DNA from 4 places in the Bacillus sp. SORGH_AS_0510 genome. Region 1 is predicted to be linked to each of the others. Evidence: riboswitches for the same ligand, from Rfam matches in the RefSeq annotation. Region 1 holds a riboswitch; each other region holds the start of a gene.
What was found. Region 1 has a riboswitch for cyclic di-GMP ahead of QE429_RS15765 (hypothetical protein). Riboswitches for the same ligand answer to the same signal wherever they lie in the genome.

Region 2: another riboswitch for cyclic di-GMP. It lies ahead of QE429_RS21370 (anti-repressor SinI family protein); the one in region 1 lies ahead of QE429_RS15765 (hypothetical protein).
Region 3: another riboswitch for cyclic di-GMP. It lies ahead of QE429_RS19970 (DUF192 domain-containing protein); the one in region 1 lies ahead of QE429_RS15765 (hypothetical protein).
Region 4: another riboswitch for cyclic di-GMP. It lies ahead of QE429_RS03245 (sensor domain-containing diguanylate cyclase); the one in region 1 lies ahead of QE429_RS15765 (hypothetical protein).

What each region holds. Positions count from the first base shown of each region.
Region 1 covers NZ_JAUTAU010000001.1:3,064,589-3,068,526, forward strand. The annotation lists gene flgC (flagellar basal body rod protein FlgC) at 1-204, opposite strand, end outside; gene flgB (flagellar basal body rod protein FlgB) at 210-602, opposite strand; gene QE429_RS15760 (glucosaminidase domain-containing protein) at 759-1,427, opposite strand; gene QE429_RS15765 (hypothetical protein) at 1,450-1,764, opposite strand; cyclic di-GMP riboswitch class I at 1,916-1,999, opposite strand; gene QE429_RS15770 (flagellar protein FliT) at 2,211-2,558, opposite strand; gene fliS (flagellar export chaperone FliS) at 2,573-2,953, opposite strand; gene QE429_RS15780 (hypothetical protein) at 3,150-3,938, opposite strand, start outside.
Region 2 covers NZ_JAUTAU010000001.1:4,192,234-4,196,171, forward strand. The annotation lists gene map (type I methionyl aminopeptidase) at 1-343, opposite strand, end outside; gene QE429_RS21365 (helix-turn-helix domain-containing protein) at 584-916, shown strand; gene QE429_RS21370 (anti-repressor SinI family protein) at 993-1,121, opposite strand; cyclic di-GMP riboswitch class I at 1,152-1,243, opposite strand; gene QE429_RS21375 (pseudouridine-5'-phosphate glycosidase) at 1,504-2,415, opposite strand; gene QE429_RS21380 (carbohydrate kinase family protein) at 2,412-3,380, opposite strand; gene QE429_RS21385 (hypothetical protein) at 3,610-3,750, shown strand.
Region 3 covers NZ_JAUTAU010000001.1:3,901,949-3,905,886, forward strand. The annotation lists gene QE429_RS19950 (pilus assembly protein TadG-related protein) at 1-839, opposite strand, end outside; gene QE429_RS19955 (TadE/TadG family type IV pilus assembly protein) at 849-1,232, opposite strand; gene QE429_RS19960 (A24 family peptidase) at 1,229-1,738, opposite strand; gene QE429_RS19965 (Flp family type IVb pilin) at 1,868-2,059, opposite strand; gene QE429_RS19970 (DUF192 domain-containing protein) at 2,076-2,417, opposite strand; cyclic di-GMP riboswitch class I at 2,544-2,630, opposite strand; gene QE429_RS19975 (spore germination protein) at 2,891-3,112, shown strand; gene QE429_RS19980 (spore germination protein GerPB) at 3,130-3,369, shown strand; gene gerPC (spore germination protein GerPC) at 3,421-3,938, shown strand, end outside.
Region 4 covers NZ_JAUTAU010000001.1:622,506-626,443, reverse strand. The annotation lists gene QE429_RS03260 (DAK2 domain-containing protein) at 1-40, shown strand, start outside; gene QE429_RS03255 (DAK2 domain-containing protein) at 15-323, shown strand; gene QE429_RS03250 (triose-phosphate isomerase) at 320-1,108, shown strand; gene QE429_RS03245 (sensor domain-containing diguanylate cyclase) at 1,525-2,463, opposite strand; cyclic di-GMP riboswitch class I at 2,562-2,646, opposite strand; gene QE429_RS03240 (hypothetical protein) at 2,912-3,436, shown strand; gene QE429_RS03235 (hypothetical protein) at 3,433-3,938, shown strand, end outside.

The sequences.
Region 1 (3,938 bases):
TTTTTCCATTGCCCCTTGTAGTATTTGGTTAAAGGACTTCTCTCTAGGCTCCATGCTTACCATTTTTCGACGATATGGTTCCCATTTGCCATTGACATATGTACCTCGAGTGGTTTCCGCATTCGCAATATTGGAAGAAACTACATCCATTCGTAAACGCTGAGCTGTTAATGCTGAGGCACTTATATTTAACGAATCAAACATGTTCCTTAGCTCCTTCCTTTAATAGCAATGGACAATTGTTGAAATTCACTGTTAATTTGTTCGGTCAGTGTATAATACCAAAGGGAGTTTTTCCCCATATTTGTCATCTCTTCATCGATATCAACGTTATTTCCATTGTTCTGCATAACTGAATTTGTATTTTCCACAATGCTGGCTGAAGGTATAAATGATGATTTGCCAATTACTAAATGACGACTATTTGTACGATTTCCTTCAAAACTTGTTTGATTACTTAAATATTTTTTAAAGATATCCTCAAACACTACTTGTTTTGTTTTATATCCTGGAGTTTCAGCATTTGATATATTATTTGAAATCACCTGTTGGCGTAAACTGGAAGCATCTAATGCCTTTTGTAGGAGGTTAATATTTGTCAAAATGCCCCTCCTCCTTTCCACTCGTAAAATTTGATATTTTTTGATAAATATCAACAAAATTATCAACATTCAATCATCAATATACTATAAAAAAGGTCTATTAATCTACACTTTTTTACAAAGGAAATTTTTGTTATAGAACATTTTGAGATTGAATTAAACCTTTAATTGACTAAAAAATTTACTTACACCTGAAACCCAATGATGATTAAGGTTATTAGGGTCATTATCTGCACCAACAGGGGCATATTTACCTGCAATTTTTGAAATGGTTGTCAGCCCTTGTCCAAGATAGTTCTTACTTAAATTTCGGGCCATGTCCATGATACTTTCTTCAATAGAGGAGTATGACTTTAATCCATTTTTGCCCATCATACCAGCGATATTATTCTTAATATAAGCTGCTTTTGATGTTCCATTTCCTGTTTCATGCTGTGCAATTGCTACAAGTAATGCAGGGTCCACATTAAATCTCTGTCCAGCTTGAACAAATGCTTCCCCCATTCCTTTTAACTTACCGCCAAGCACTTCATCAACTTTATCAGCATTAATGGACTGAAATCGTAACGGTTCTCCTGAAAAAGAAGATAACGAATCCTCCCCTAATTTTGAACCCTCATTAGTAATGGTCATATTTTCTAAGAAGGAAGGCAATGAAGGTTGGATTGCCGTTGGTATTTCATTTTTCATTAATTCATTTAAGACCGATGTAAAAAGGTTTGCAAAGTCTGAACTATTTGTCCCTACCTGTGTAGTTAAATTTTCGTTTCTTGACATCGTACTTGTTAACATCGTTTTGGTAAACCAATCATCACCTATTTTCAATGGTAAGCTCCTTTCTTATGGGTTAGATCGCGCCGTCTAGCATTCTACTTACATCTACTAAACAATCCTCAGTAAGCATTGAAATGCAAGTTAATTGGCCATTTTCAATTTTTCCTTCAACTAAAACAATCGTATCTGTATCCTCTTCTTGCTTCATTGCAAGAATCTGCTTTCCCATATAAACAATATTTTTCACAATATAATAGGAACAATTGATTGGATATCCAAGTGTTATCTTAATCGGATGCTTAAACAATGGTTTCCTCTTTTTAAATTCCATTAAATCTAAAATCTTGTTGTTGACATGTTCGTCTGTCTTTATCTGTTGTAGGAACATTCTTTTTTTCCTCTCCTTAACCCCCATGTTAAAGGACATAAAAATAACCCCGCCTTTCAGAAGGGGGGTTAACAGACAAAATATCTTTCAGAGGGTATAGAAGTCCTATACCTATGTAGACATTTTATACCTAGGAAAAACACCCTATCTATTAGGCAACTGGCTGGCATAGTATATTCCCTTAGCCCCTTTAGCTTTGCGTCACTGATTTTCATCAGTTTTGCCTTGATCGAGATTCAATGTTTTCTTGTAACTAAATAATCTCTAATCAAATAATAGAATGTTTTAACAATATAGAATACCCGACTTTTTACCTAATTTTGTCGAATTAACTAGGTATTTAGTCCTAATTTATAGAATATAAAGGTGTTTCACCTAGTTTTTTGTCATATTTTGTTAAAAACTACAAATAATATTTACTTTTTTCGACATTTTCTATGACAAATTTACCTTTTTGAATCTAAAAAGATACCATTCGTTTGTTTAGTGTAGTTCCTATACTGTTGAGAGACGAGTTTTTGCTTCTTTTGTTGATTGATGAGAATTTTTGTTTCAGACAATTTTTTTTCAAGTAAAGGAGCGAATTCCTGATCTAGTTGAAATGTGTCTTTTAACAATTTTAACTCTGATGATGAATAAACATAACCATTTACACTATTTTTTAATTCATCCACTTTACACATAAGTGTATTTCGATCGTCTAAAAGTTTTTCAAATTCCTCATAATTTTCTTCTTTTAATAGGTGGCACATCTCTACTGTCACTTCATATATCTTCTTAAGCAATTCATTCATTTTTAATTCAGACCCTAGCTATTAGTTTTAACTTGTTTCATGGCAGTCGCCCAAGTTTCTGATAATTCCACGGCAAACTCTTCTACTTCAACAAGTATTTCCTCACTTTTCTTAAGGTTCGCTTCAATCAATCGTGATTTCATAAAGTCGTACATCGGTAGTAATTGTTCAGAAATACTATATTCTTTTTTTAAGGTTACCATTAATTCACTTAAAATATCTTGTGCTCTTAAATTATAAGTGTTACTTTGTTCTAGTCTTCTATCCTGCAAGGCAGCTTTTGATAGTCGTATAAATTTAACTAATCCTTCATATAACATAAATGTAAGGTCTTCTGGCTTTGACGTAGTGACAGCTTGTTTTTGATAGGCTTGGTAAGGATTATTTAAAACCATTATTAACTCTCCTTCTTTACATGCATTTCTTGTTTTTATGATTATCGGATAGTAAGAAAAAAAGTTAAGTCCATCAAAAAGATGTATTTTGAATCATTTTGATTTTTTTGGATAAGTTAATATATTCCTCCACTTTAGAAAATATATAAAAAAGATATTCCATTGTTAAAATGGAGTATCTTTCCTTCGTTTTTCCTTAGCTTCCAACTTGAAGGACAATGCCAAATCCATCAATAATATAGTTAAGTCTTTGATTATAGGATTTAAGATTCTGTATTTTAGCTGCATCCCCTAACTTATTAAATGCAGTAATCTCTCGTGCAAGCTTAGAAACTTCTAGCTGTAAATCGTCATTTCGTTTTTTCTCTAACCTTAGTTGTTGTTCTTTCTTAACCAGTTTTTCCCTAAGTGCTTCTTTTTCATGGTTGATGGTTGATTTCATCGTCTCCATTTGTTGAAGAGCTTCTTGGTTTTGAAGAGCCATATTGGTTAATTGGTATAAGCCTCTTAACATTTCATGTAAATTTAGACCGGGCAGTTGTTGGACATTGGTAATAAGACCGGATAGAATATCTAACAAATCACCGTCTTGTAATGATGGAGTGTTTTGAATTTGTGCTATCTGTGGCGTATCATCCAATTTTTCAATTGAAATTACTGGTACATTGCGCTCATTAATAGTTGTGAACTGAATGCCATTTTGATTGGCTTTTTGAACTTTTTCATGGGACTTAAGAGTTGAATAATATTTATAGTTTACAGATTGATAACCTCGATTCAACAAGTCTGCTGTTTCCTCTAGAATCTCTGTAATATTCAATGCACCCTCGTCTTGGCGGTCTCTAATATATTGAAACATAAATGAAATTTCATTTTTAGTCCATTTTCGGTTTGTCTTTTTTGAATCTAATGTATTTTGATTATTTTCATTCATATGGAACATCATCAAATTGCTAAAATAAAAGACTAGTGATCCATTACTTAA
Region 2 (3,938 bases), 1.1 Mb from region 1:
TATTCCCAACAGCATATGACCATGCTGAATCTGCTAATGCCCCATTGTAATTGACTACCATATCAATGGTGACAATATCTCCTTCTTTTAAAGCTTGTTTTCTTGGAAATCCGTGACAAATTTCATCATTGATACTGGCACATGTCGCATATTCATAGCCTTTATATCCCTTTTGCTCTGGTGTTGCATTATGTTCAGTTAAGAACTGGTCGACAAACTGGTCTATTTCCCAAGTAGTCACGCCAGGTTTAATTAATTTTGCTATTTCCTTATGACAAGCCGCTAGGATTTCCCCCGCCTTTTTCATCGCATCAATTTCACGTTGTGATTTCAAGACAATCATTTGTTTACCTGCCTTTTTAATTTATTTTTATGTATGTTAATATAAGATTTTTACTCGTTAAACTTTATGGCAACACTACTAATATTAACGCTAAACCGTAATTTTTTCAAAAATAGCATTCGCTAGTCTAAAATTAATAATTTTCACTATTTTTTATATTCCTTCGTTCTTAATATGGTACTTTTTCATTCTTTTTGGTAGAATTAACTTATAAATATGTATAATAGGTGTGTGAATTTAATGATTGGTGATCGCGTAAAAAAATTTCGCCTAGAAAAGAAAATGTCTCTTTCCGAACTTGCAGAACAAGCTGGCGTCGCTAAGTCTTATTTAAGTTCTCTTGAAAGAAACCTGCAAAAAAACCCATCGATTCAATTTCTTGAGAAAATTGCTGCTGTATTAAATCTACCAGTCGAGCATTTGATACATGAGCAAATTAATAAAGATGAGTTAGATAGCGAATGGATGAACCTAGTGAAAGAAGCAATGGGTTCTGGTGTTTCTAAAGAACAATTTCGTGATTTCCTCGAGTTTAATAAGTGGAGAATAAATCAAAATAATACTAATGAATAGTAGTTATTATAAAGAAGAAAAGCATTCTACATTAGAAGATCTCTCTTGTAGAATGCTTTTTTAATTATACCAAGAGTTATCTCTGATCATCTTGGTAAAGGAATTCACGAACATCTGCTATAGATAATCCAAGTTCTCTTGCTTCCAGTATTAGTGCCATCCATTCCTGATCAATTACTTCCACGGTTCTCTCTGTAATTATCATTTTTCTCACCCCTAAAATACAAATTGTATTCCAGGTAACCCGGCCATCATAGCAAGCGTATTGCGTGCCTTAGATCCTCGGTTTTGCGTCCCTACTTTTCAACAGGTTTGCCTTTTTCTGTTAGTTCTAATACTTTAATATTACAGTTTTCCAGCTCCTACTATTTATTTAGGTATAATTACTTAATATCAAATGATATGTACATTATATCTAGTCCTTTTATAATAGGTTGTTGGATTTTGTCTTTAATTTATAATTTTCTAATTATTTTTTCACACAAATTATCCTATTTTTCTACAAAAAATCCCGATTTCTCCCAATTTAATTGAAATGCAAAAAAGGAAGGATTCCAAATCAAATCCCCCCTTGAATATGACTATGTTTAGTTTGCTTTTGTTGCTGCAATAAGTGCTCCTACTTTAGCATTATGTTTCACTAGTGCAATATTCGCTTCTAAACTCGACCCCTCTGTTAACTCTTTAACCCTGCTTAGAAGGAAAGGTGTGACCTCTTTGCCTTGAATGCCTTTACTATCGGCCTCCTTTAAGGCTACTTCGATTACATCGTTAATGACTGATTCGTCCATTGCAAAGGCTTCGGGAATTGGATTGGCAATAACAATCCCACCGTCTAACCCCAAATTCCATTTCGCCTTCATTAATGCCGCAGCTTCCTCTGGTGAATCCACACGGAAGTTTACATGATGTGGGCTTGTTCTTGTATAAAAAGCGGGTAGGATGTCTGTTTGATATCCAATAACCGGGACACCGTTTGTTTCTAAATATTCCAATGTCAAGCCTATATCTAGTATAGATTTAGCTCCAGCACAAACAACGGCTACATTGGTCTTGGCTAATTCCTGAAGGTCTGCAGAGACATCCATCGTCACTCCCGCACCGCGATGAACCCCGCCAATGCCGCCTGTTACAAACACTTGTATACCGCCCAGATGAGCACAAATCATCGTTGCTGCTACTGTTGTTGCCCCATGCTTTTTAGAAGCTATGAGATATGGAAGGTCGCGCCTGCTGGCCTTCATAATTTCTTTACTAGTCGCTAAAAACTCCAATTCTTCATCAGATAAACCGATTTTTATTTTCCCATTAATGACAGCGATGGTAGCTGGTACGGCTCCATTCTGCCGTATAATTTCTTCCACTTCCTTAGCAGTCTGTACATTTTGAGGGTACGGCATCCCATGAGAAATAATAGTCGATTCAAGTGCTACAATTGGTTTCCCCAATCTTTTCGCTTCAAGCACTTCTTCTGAAAAAGACAAGTATTCTTGGTTCATCGCTTGGTTACCCCTTTGCTGAAGTATTTCTGATATGTTTCAAGTAATGTTTTTTGGTTTAACTCCGGACTTACGGTTTCATTAGAGTTAATAGTGATCAATGAACAGGAAAGTCCAATCTTACAAGCATCCTCTGTGCTAAGTCCCTTTAAGTATCCGAATAATATTCCAGCAATGAGGGAATCACCCGCTCCGGTTACATCCACAATAGGCACAATCGGGGGCATTAGCGCACCCGCTTCTCCATTTTTTGTGTAAAAAATTAACCCCTTCTCACCACGAGTGATAACAACCTTTTCAGCACCTTTTTTCATAATGACCTCTGCAGCTTGGTAGAAATCACCCTCAGATTTAATTTCTAATTGCGATAAAGCCTCTGCCTCTTTATGGTTCGCGATCAACCAGGTTACACCTTCAAGAGATGAGGGCAGCTTTTCCGTCTTAGGAGCAGAGACAGTAGCAATACATAACGGTTTCATGAAGTTCTTACTGTCATTAATTACTTGGTTAATGACTTCTTTTGGGAAATTTGTATCTAATAAAATCATTTTTGCTTGTTCAATTTGTAATAGAATATGTTCAAAAATAGAATCGTTCACTTCATTATAAATAGCCATATCAGCTAAGGCGATTTCCATTTCACCCAATTGGTCAAGAACCGCAGTATATGTGCCCGTGGATTTTCCTTGTATGACTTGTGTGGGGCTTACATCTACAAAAGGCTTCGTATTATCTAACAGCCATTCCCCTTCAGGATCAGAGCCCACGTATGCAAACAGAGATGTCTTAAGTCCTATTCGTCCAGAGTTTTCTGCAATATTTCTTGCAACACCGCCCCGTGACATAGAACTTATAGCCGGGTTTGATGTTCCATATTTCAATTGATTTAGTGCTTGAATTTTCCGGTCTACATTTGCACCGCCAATACAGAGAATATCAAAATTGATTGCCTCTTGTTTGTTCATAGTAGCACCCACTCCTTAAGATCCTTTGTTTAGCAAGTCAGAATTTCAACTATTCCCTACTTATATAACTATTACGATATAAATTTAGAAAATCCTGTTAAAAATTTTGAAAATCTAAGCAAAAGGAATTATGATAATTAAATTTGTCTAAAATGTGACAGAAGACATATAATGTTAACAATATACAAATAATTTTAATATTCCAAAAATTAGGAGAGGTGCTATTTCTATGACGTGGATTCACGTGCTGAATTATTCGATTCCTATAGCGTTTATGGTGTTTGCTGGCTTTTTTCTAGATCGTTTGTGCAAACCGGCAAAACAAGAAGATGCCTCGACTGGGGAGTCTCCAAGTGGAGAAATAAAATAAAGCTGGTGAAAAGTGTATGAGGCCCACTTTCACCAGCTTTTTTTGATTTATTTAACCAAATACGAACCTATGTGACCGGTCTGTCTTTTCCCTACCTTCTTGTGATACGTCGGACCGCTCCTACGTGACAGATTTGCCTTTTTCACAATCCCTTCGGGCTCGTAGACACCTTCTACGTGACCAGTACC
Region 3 (3,938 bases), 840 kb from region 1:
AAAACTCCTTTTATAGAGGTATCTGTCGAACTCATTGGGTCAGTAATATAAAAATAGGCAAAACCAGTAACCTTTACTTGCTTTAATTGATTACTTGTAAAGTTGTAAGGCTTATAAACCGGTATAAGTAGAATTCTGGAACAACTTCGTAAACTGTAATCACCTGGCGGCTGTGTACAGCCATTTACTCGCTCGTTTATTGCTGACCGTGTACTTCCTGCTATATTCCCTGTTTGTGTATCCACAACATCGCCAATTTTTAGAAGTTCCGAATATCCATATCTTAAATTTTGTTCATAGGTTTTTGCTCCTGGTCCACTAAGTGCCAAAATGCCAAAATTCCCTGATGACACTCCTGAAGAATCAACTTTTAATAAGTAAGTTTTGTTATATTCCAGAATCACACTCTCGTCGATTCCTAATGGAGCGGCACCTACTGCTTTTCCTATCACACCTAATCCTGCTGCAGCTCTAGCTGTGACGTCCGTTTTTTCAAAACCAAAAATTTTCATAAACGTCATGTTTACTGATTTCGTTAGGTGGATGGTAACTTTACTTCCCATGTTAATACCAAGATTGGTTAACGTGTTCGCTGCTTTATGAGAATCTAAGATATATTGCACGGTATCAGTCACTTTTTGTTCTGTATTTGGCAGCTCTTGAGCCCCTGAAAGGACGGCTGCATTTGCTACCTTTTGCAGCTTTGCTTTTTCCATATAAATTAAGCCTCCATCTATGGCTAATCCTGCCATACAGAGGATGGTCATTAGCGAGATTGCACCAAGAATGAGGGCATTCCCTTGCTCACCCTTAAATAAACTAGTAAAAAATTTTCGCATATTTATCCCTCACTCTACGCGAATCGTTGAATTTGTTTCAATGGCAAAATCGGAGGGGAAGAACTTGGAAATCATAGGAGTTAAAAATGTCATTGGATACTTCAGCTTGACTGTTACATAGTCTCCCGAACGCCTAACCGTATCCGCTGGAGTGATTGTTACCTGTAATTTTGTCGTATCCCCTAAATGGACATATTGGTGGGCGAAAGTTGAAATGTCAGCATCCTTCTTTCCCAGACCACCTAGTCTAACTGTTTCCTGAGCCGCCATTTGCAAATGCGCATAGGAATATATCACTCGACCAAAATCAAGGATTCCTACTAAAATCAATAGAAAAATAGGAATAATTAGCGCTGTTTCTACCAACGATTGGCCACGTTCATCTTTTTTCATTGGAAAAGGGCTCCAGGGAAATATACTTGAAAGATGGCTCCTGCCGCAATAGCGACGCCATAAGGAAGCGTGGTTTTGACCGACTCATTTTCCTCGAGAAGAGAAAGCCTCATTCCATGCCGCAGACCATGCATTAGGTATAATAATCTCTTTAAAAATCCTTTACGGTAAAGAATAAATAGGATAGCCATAAAACCTCCAGCCAGAGCCATATAGATCGACGCCATTAATACAAAACTGATTCCCTTTAATCCGCCAATTACAGCAAGGAGTTTTACATCACCAGCACCCATTCCTCCAAGGAGATAAGGAATTAATAGGATTCCTAACCCTACAGCCGTACCAAGGAGTGCCCCTGTTAATCCGCTCCATCCAGCGGTAATGGAGTGAAAAATCCATGCTATAAATAAAAAGGGAAATAAAACCTTATTATAAATTTTCCGTTCCTTTAAGTCGGTAATCACACATATAATCAGGAGGATCATTAGTAGTAAGTTACTCCACACTTATATATCTCTCCTTTCCTATTCGTAGGTATGGTTTATAACTATTTTCTTGAAAGAAAAATAGCCTCACGTTTATATTGAACGCAAGGCTATAAGGAAATAGCTAAGTTAAATCAAGATAAATAAATATTATTGAGTCCCGCCGCCTGCACCAGCACTTGTTAATGCGTCCTTTGCATCCGTAAATAACTTAACAACTTGATCTTTCATTACTAGTAATACTGCTACAGCGCCAACCGCAATTAGTCCTAAAACTAACCCATACTCAGTCATACCTTGTCCTTGTTCTTCAGTAAATAAAGCTTTCATTTTTTTCATCATTTGTAAAAACCCCTTTTCATTTTATAGTTAAATAGTTTCCAATTTTTGTTTCCGTTTGCTGAATCGTGCCTGCTGGCACCTCTAATACTGACTTTGCTCTTTTGTGATACTTCCCTACTGTTGCGGGCTTTACCGTTTCGTCCAGGCCGACAATTTCAAGATCTTCACTTAAGTAAATGACATCGATGGAATAATTCATGAAGAAAGTATGAATGGATTGGCAGGGTTGGATTAATAAGCCGTGTCCTGCTGGTAAACTTTTCGAAAACATCAGTCCTTTTAATCTTTTAAAAAAGGTATCAGCTGTTGATAGATGGTTTGCCAGTTCCGCTCCGTTTGACAGATTCACGACTTTCACTCATTTCACCTCCGATAATAAAAATAACCCCGCCTTTACCGAAAGGGGGGTTAAAAATAAGCGCACCTAAATATACATAGATAAACTATGGATAAATAGTATCACTACTATGAAACACCCTGTTCTTTCGGTAACTGGCTGGCGTAGTGCAAAAGCACCTTAGCCCCTTTAGCTTTGCGTCGCTGATTTTCATCAGTTTTGCCTTTATCGAGAATCAGTGTTTGTTTGTCCGACTGATCTCTTATTCACATAATAGAACTTTTTCCCCTCAAAGAGCATCCTACTAAAATACTATTTTATTTCAAAGGAGTTAGGTATATTTACCCATTTCCGACTAAAACCCTTATAAAATCAACAATAAATGCGTATATATCCTCAAATTACCTATACTGCCAATTTATTTAGGCTAACCATTCACCATACATTCGCCCATACATATAATTTATAGATAACAATTAAAAAGGATGTTGATCATGCCAGCCATCGTTGGAGTTGCACAGGTAATTACCTTAGGAAGCAGTTCAGTATTCCATATTGGCGACGTATATAAAATTATGCCATTTTCTAATGCCAAAACATTCTCAGGAGCCGGGTCATTTAATACAGGGGAAAATTTGCGTCTAAACAACAATTCAAGTTCTACTAACACATCGGATGCAGATGTTATTGATCAAGGAATTGCCCTAAATGCTTAACAATTGGGTGGTCTAACATGAATTACTATATACAACAATCCATTCAAGTAAATTGCATAAGAATTGGGAGTATTTCCAATTCCTCTGTCATGCAAATTGGCAGTGCTGGAATGATAAAACCATCTGCCTATCTTTATAATACTGGTGGTTTTACAGAACCCGCCCCCAAGCCAATTAAAGCCCTTGGAAGCTTAGTGGGTACCCCCGCCGTGCCATTACAGGCAGCTGTTAGAAAAAAAGAAAATGTAGACAAATAATTCTCATCCATCTTTTGGGTTTAACGAGACTACCTACTGTGAGGTGATTTCATGTATCAAGATTATTCCCAATACCTTCAATGGCTGCAAATGTATATTCAAGCACAGGAAAAGAGAATCGTTGCATTGGAGACTACCCTTCAAAAAATGCAAGAAGAGATGAAGCAACTAAAAGAGAAACAGCCCATACATGTCGATAAAATTGAATATAAATTTGATCAATTGAAGGTAGAAACTCTTGAAGGGACATTAAATATCGGTCTTAATCCTTCTGAATTATCTGAAATCGAAGATTTTGCAGTCCAAAATCAGCAATTAAACGTCCCACCGACAGCCCCTAAAAATCAAATGCAACGTTCGATGAAAATTGAAGAGGCGATCTACAGATATCTTGAAACTGATTTACCCTCAATTGTAGAGTCCACTCAAAGAGAATTAAATGTTCCAGCAAATGAAGCCTATTTATCCTTTATCAAACAGGATATAACCAAGCAGCTTCCTAACCGAATTGAACATCACATAAGGGTTAACGCAAATACCCATCGGTCATCAGAAAATACAAATGTAGA
Region 4 (3,938 bases), 2.4 Mb from region 1:
ATTGGCAACCATTTTTGAAAAAATCACTAGAAGCGATTAAAACACGCGGAAAAGCGGATTTGGGCGATAAAACTATGATTGATGCCTTCCAGCCGGCTGTTTTGTCCCTAAATAATTCTAATTATTCCGACTTATCAGAGGCATTGCAGGAGGCAGCGGCTCAGGCCAATGCCGGTGTTGAACGGACAAAGGAATTCATAGCGAAGTTCGGCCGCGCCAAAACGCTTGGAGAGCGCGCCATTGGTCATCAGGATGCTGGGGCTACGACAGTTGCAATTATTTTTGAAGCGATGGCAGAATGGGTTGTAGGAAATGTAGAATGAAAGATAAAGAGATTTGGATTGGAACCAACTGGAAGATGACAAAAACACTCGCAGGGGGTTTGGAGTACTGCAAAGAGTTGAAAGAATTAGCTAGTAGTTTGAACGGTTCAATCAAATTGTTTATTATCCCTCCCTATACTTCCTTATCTAGAATACGAGAAGAATTAAGCGGTCATGATATTTTGCTTGGTGCACAGAATATGCATTGGGAGGATAAGGGTGCCTACACTGGTGAAATCAGTCCTCTGATGTTAAAGGAGATAGGAATTGATCTTGTGGAGCTTGGTCATTCCGAAAGAAGACAATACTATAATGAGAATGATCACGATTTAAATAAAAAGATTAAAGCTGCTCTTAATCATGGGATGAGGCCACTGGTGTGTATTGGGGAGAATAAAGAGCAGAAGGATTTTGGGGTGTCGTACGAGGTGCTTGCTCAACAGTTGAAGGTTTCTTTGTTTGGTATCACTGTTGAACAACTATCCAATATATTGATTGCTTATGAACCGGTTTGGGCGATTGGTGAGGGTGGGACACCGGCTGATGCGGATTATGTAGCGGAAATTCATAATTATTTACGCTGTGTGTTAGTTGATCTGTATGGTGAGGATGCTGCGAAGGATGTTCCGCTTCTGTTTGGCGGGAGCGTTAATACCGATAATTTCAAGGGCTATCTCTCGTGTAAGAACGTGGACGGATTGTTTATTGGCCGAGCGGCGTGGAATATGGTTACTTTTGAAGAAATTTTACGACATATTGATTCTAATTTACCTATATATAGTTAGAGTAATCGACCCATCCCTTTTTTGGATGGGCCTTTTAGTTTGATAAATTTATGCAATTCTAGCAAGGTGAGAACCACCCTTTTGCTTGCTACGGCGCGGGGTAGTTTTCTTGTTTTCTAGAACGTTTTTCCGAAAGAAATATGCGCTCAATTCACGCATAACCCCCTTCAGAACTTCTCATAGAATTTCAAGAAATGTTTCCATGATTTTCACCGTCTCCCCTTAATTTTCCATAACCTTTAAACTATATCACCATAGAATGCCATAGGGACGGTTCTCATGGTTTTTTCCTACCCATCGGAACCGTCCCTTTTCTGCATTTTCACCTATTTTTCCTATATGCTAAACTAATTAATCCTTTAGTTAAAACGAGCATAACCCCAATACAAAAGACTTGGAGCTATAAGGTGCTTCACCTACGTAAACACACGATTTTTTCTGCTCACTTTATCTTCGTACATTTTTTTATCTGCCTGAGAAAATAATCCTTCCATTTGCTCTATTGAACTGAATGCATAGCTATATCCGATAGACATTTTAATCGTATATTCGAATGAATGAGCATTATACTTTTCTATATCTTTACGAATATCAGATATAAGTTGTTGAACTTGACTTTCTGTCTGATAAATCGTAATAATAACAAATTCATCCCCACCAATTCGTGAAACGGATATCTCTTCTGTGGAGTATTGATTGATAAGTGCTGCAACCCCTTTGATTAATTCATCTCCCGCCCTGTGGCCAAAATGGTCATTTACATATTTAAGACCATCTACATCACAAACGATTAAGGCAACAGGGACATTTATATAGGTATTAAGCTCTTCAAATTTCTTCTCAAAGTATTCCCGATTATAAATATCCGTTAGAGGATCGTGATATATTCGATATTCTAATGCCTGTTGTAGTTTTACCTTCTCATCAATATTCCTCATAATTCCTTGTATGACCACTAATTGCCCATTTTCATAGATAGGGCTCGCGTATTCCTCAAACCACCTATAATGTCCACTATTGTCTCTCCAACGCTGAATGAAGATTTCAGAATAATCCATATTGCCGCTTACTTTACGCATGAGCGTTTCATAATCATCAGGATGAACCCTTTCAAAAGGGGCGTAAAGATTTAATTCAGCTTCTTCAATTACCCCTTTGCCTAAAAAGGTTTCAATAGAAGGACTTATATAGGTAAACTTCATCTTCGGTACCTCATAGTAATAGACAACGTCCTTTGAACTTTCTACTAACTGGGAGATGGTTTGAAATTTTCTTTTCCACTTAAGCATTCCGTAAAGAATCCATACCAGAAGACCAACAAATACTACTAATAAAAGGATGACCGTTACCTTCATGTCGTTTTCTCCAATCTCCCTGATAAAAGCTTACTTATTTTTCTCAATAAAAATAGACCAACCCAACATAGATTAGTCCATTGATTTGGAAAATTCCTATTGGTAACTGGCTAACATTGTCTCGCGACTTTAGTCCCTATAGTTTTGCGTCTTCATCTTTCAATGAATTTGCCCTTCACACATATGTATATAATCAAACATGTATAATAATATATCTAAATTATAATTGTAAAATATAACCAGGTCAATATACCTAAAGGGTCGGTTCTACCAATTTTTTTAGTCATCACGAAAAAGAAAAAAACCACCAGAACCGTCCCCTTGGATTCCCTAAAATAAAAAAATTACAAACTAATCCTTTTTTTCTAAATTAAGTATTATAATCTAGTTAAAAAGCTCTATTATTTTAATAAGAATAGTGCATTTTTCACCAAAGGGAGAGATAGGAATGGCAAAAAAGGTATTGTATAAAAATATGGAAGCTTTAGAACCTATTAAAAAAATTCTTAACGAGGCTGGAGCAGCCGTACAGGACCGAACAAGGACAATTGAAACAAGTGACATCCCTGAGGTACTCGGTGCTGTTGCTGGGATTGGAGTAGGTGGAGCTGCAGGCTTAGGACTCTTATCCATCCTTGGCGTGTCTGGATTAAGTGCGGCAGGAATTACTTCAGGTTTAGCTGCAGCTGGTTCCATCGTAGGTGGCGGAATGGTTGCCGGAATCGGTGTACTAGCTGCACCAGCAGTGATTCTCGGTGTTGGCGGGTATGCCCTTCTTTCTGCTTCTAAAAAGAAAAAACTGGTACAAACAAAGGAAGCATTATTACAGGAAGCTATTAAAAAACACGATGCAATCATTAGAGAATTAAAAAACGACTTAAACCAAACACAGAAACGGGCCGAATATTTAAACTCCTTAAATATCCTTCTTTCAGGGGTTATTAAAGACCTAAAAGCGGATATTGCCGCATGAGTAAAGCAGGTCCATCCGATAAATACATAACAAGTAAAGCAGACCTAGAAAAGCTAAAAATTCTAAAGCACCAATCAGATAACTTAAAAGAAATGGGTAACCAACTAGATCACATCAAAAAAACGATGGATTCATCTATTCAAGAATCAGAAGACCTTTTACGCAGTTTGGGGATTAGCCTAGAAAACATGAACATGAACCAAAAAACAAGTGAGCGAAAACCTAGAAAACTGGCACTTCGGTCATGGGATGATCTATTGGCAGATGCTGAAACTTCATCTAATGATTCCGTTAGTTTTGCTGATATTCTAACCGCTGAAGAAATCCAAGGGGTTGAAAATCGCATTGAATTGTTAAGAGGGGATTTCAAATCCATCCATAGGCTAGATAAGATAGATTGGTCCATTTGCGGAGTTGCAGGTGTATTAGCTTCTATCATTGACATCTTTTTAGTCCAAATGCCTAAACATCCTGGCATGTTAGGGAGCAAGGGACACGATGG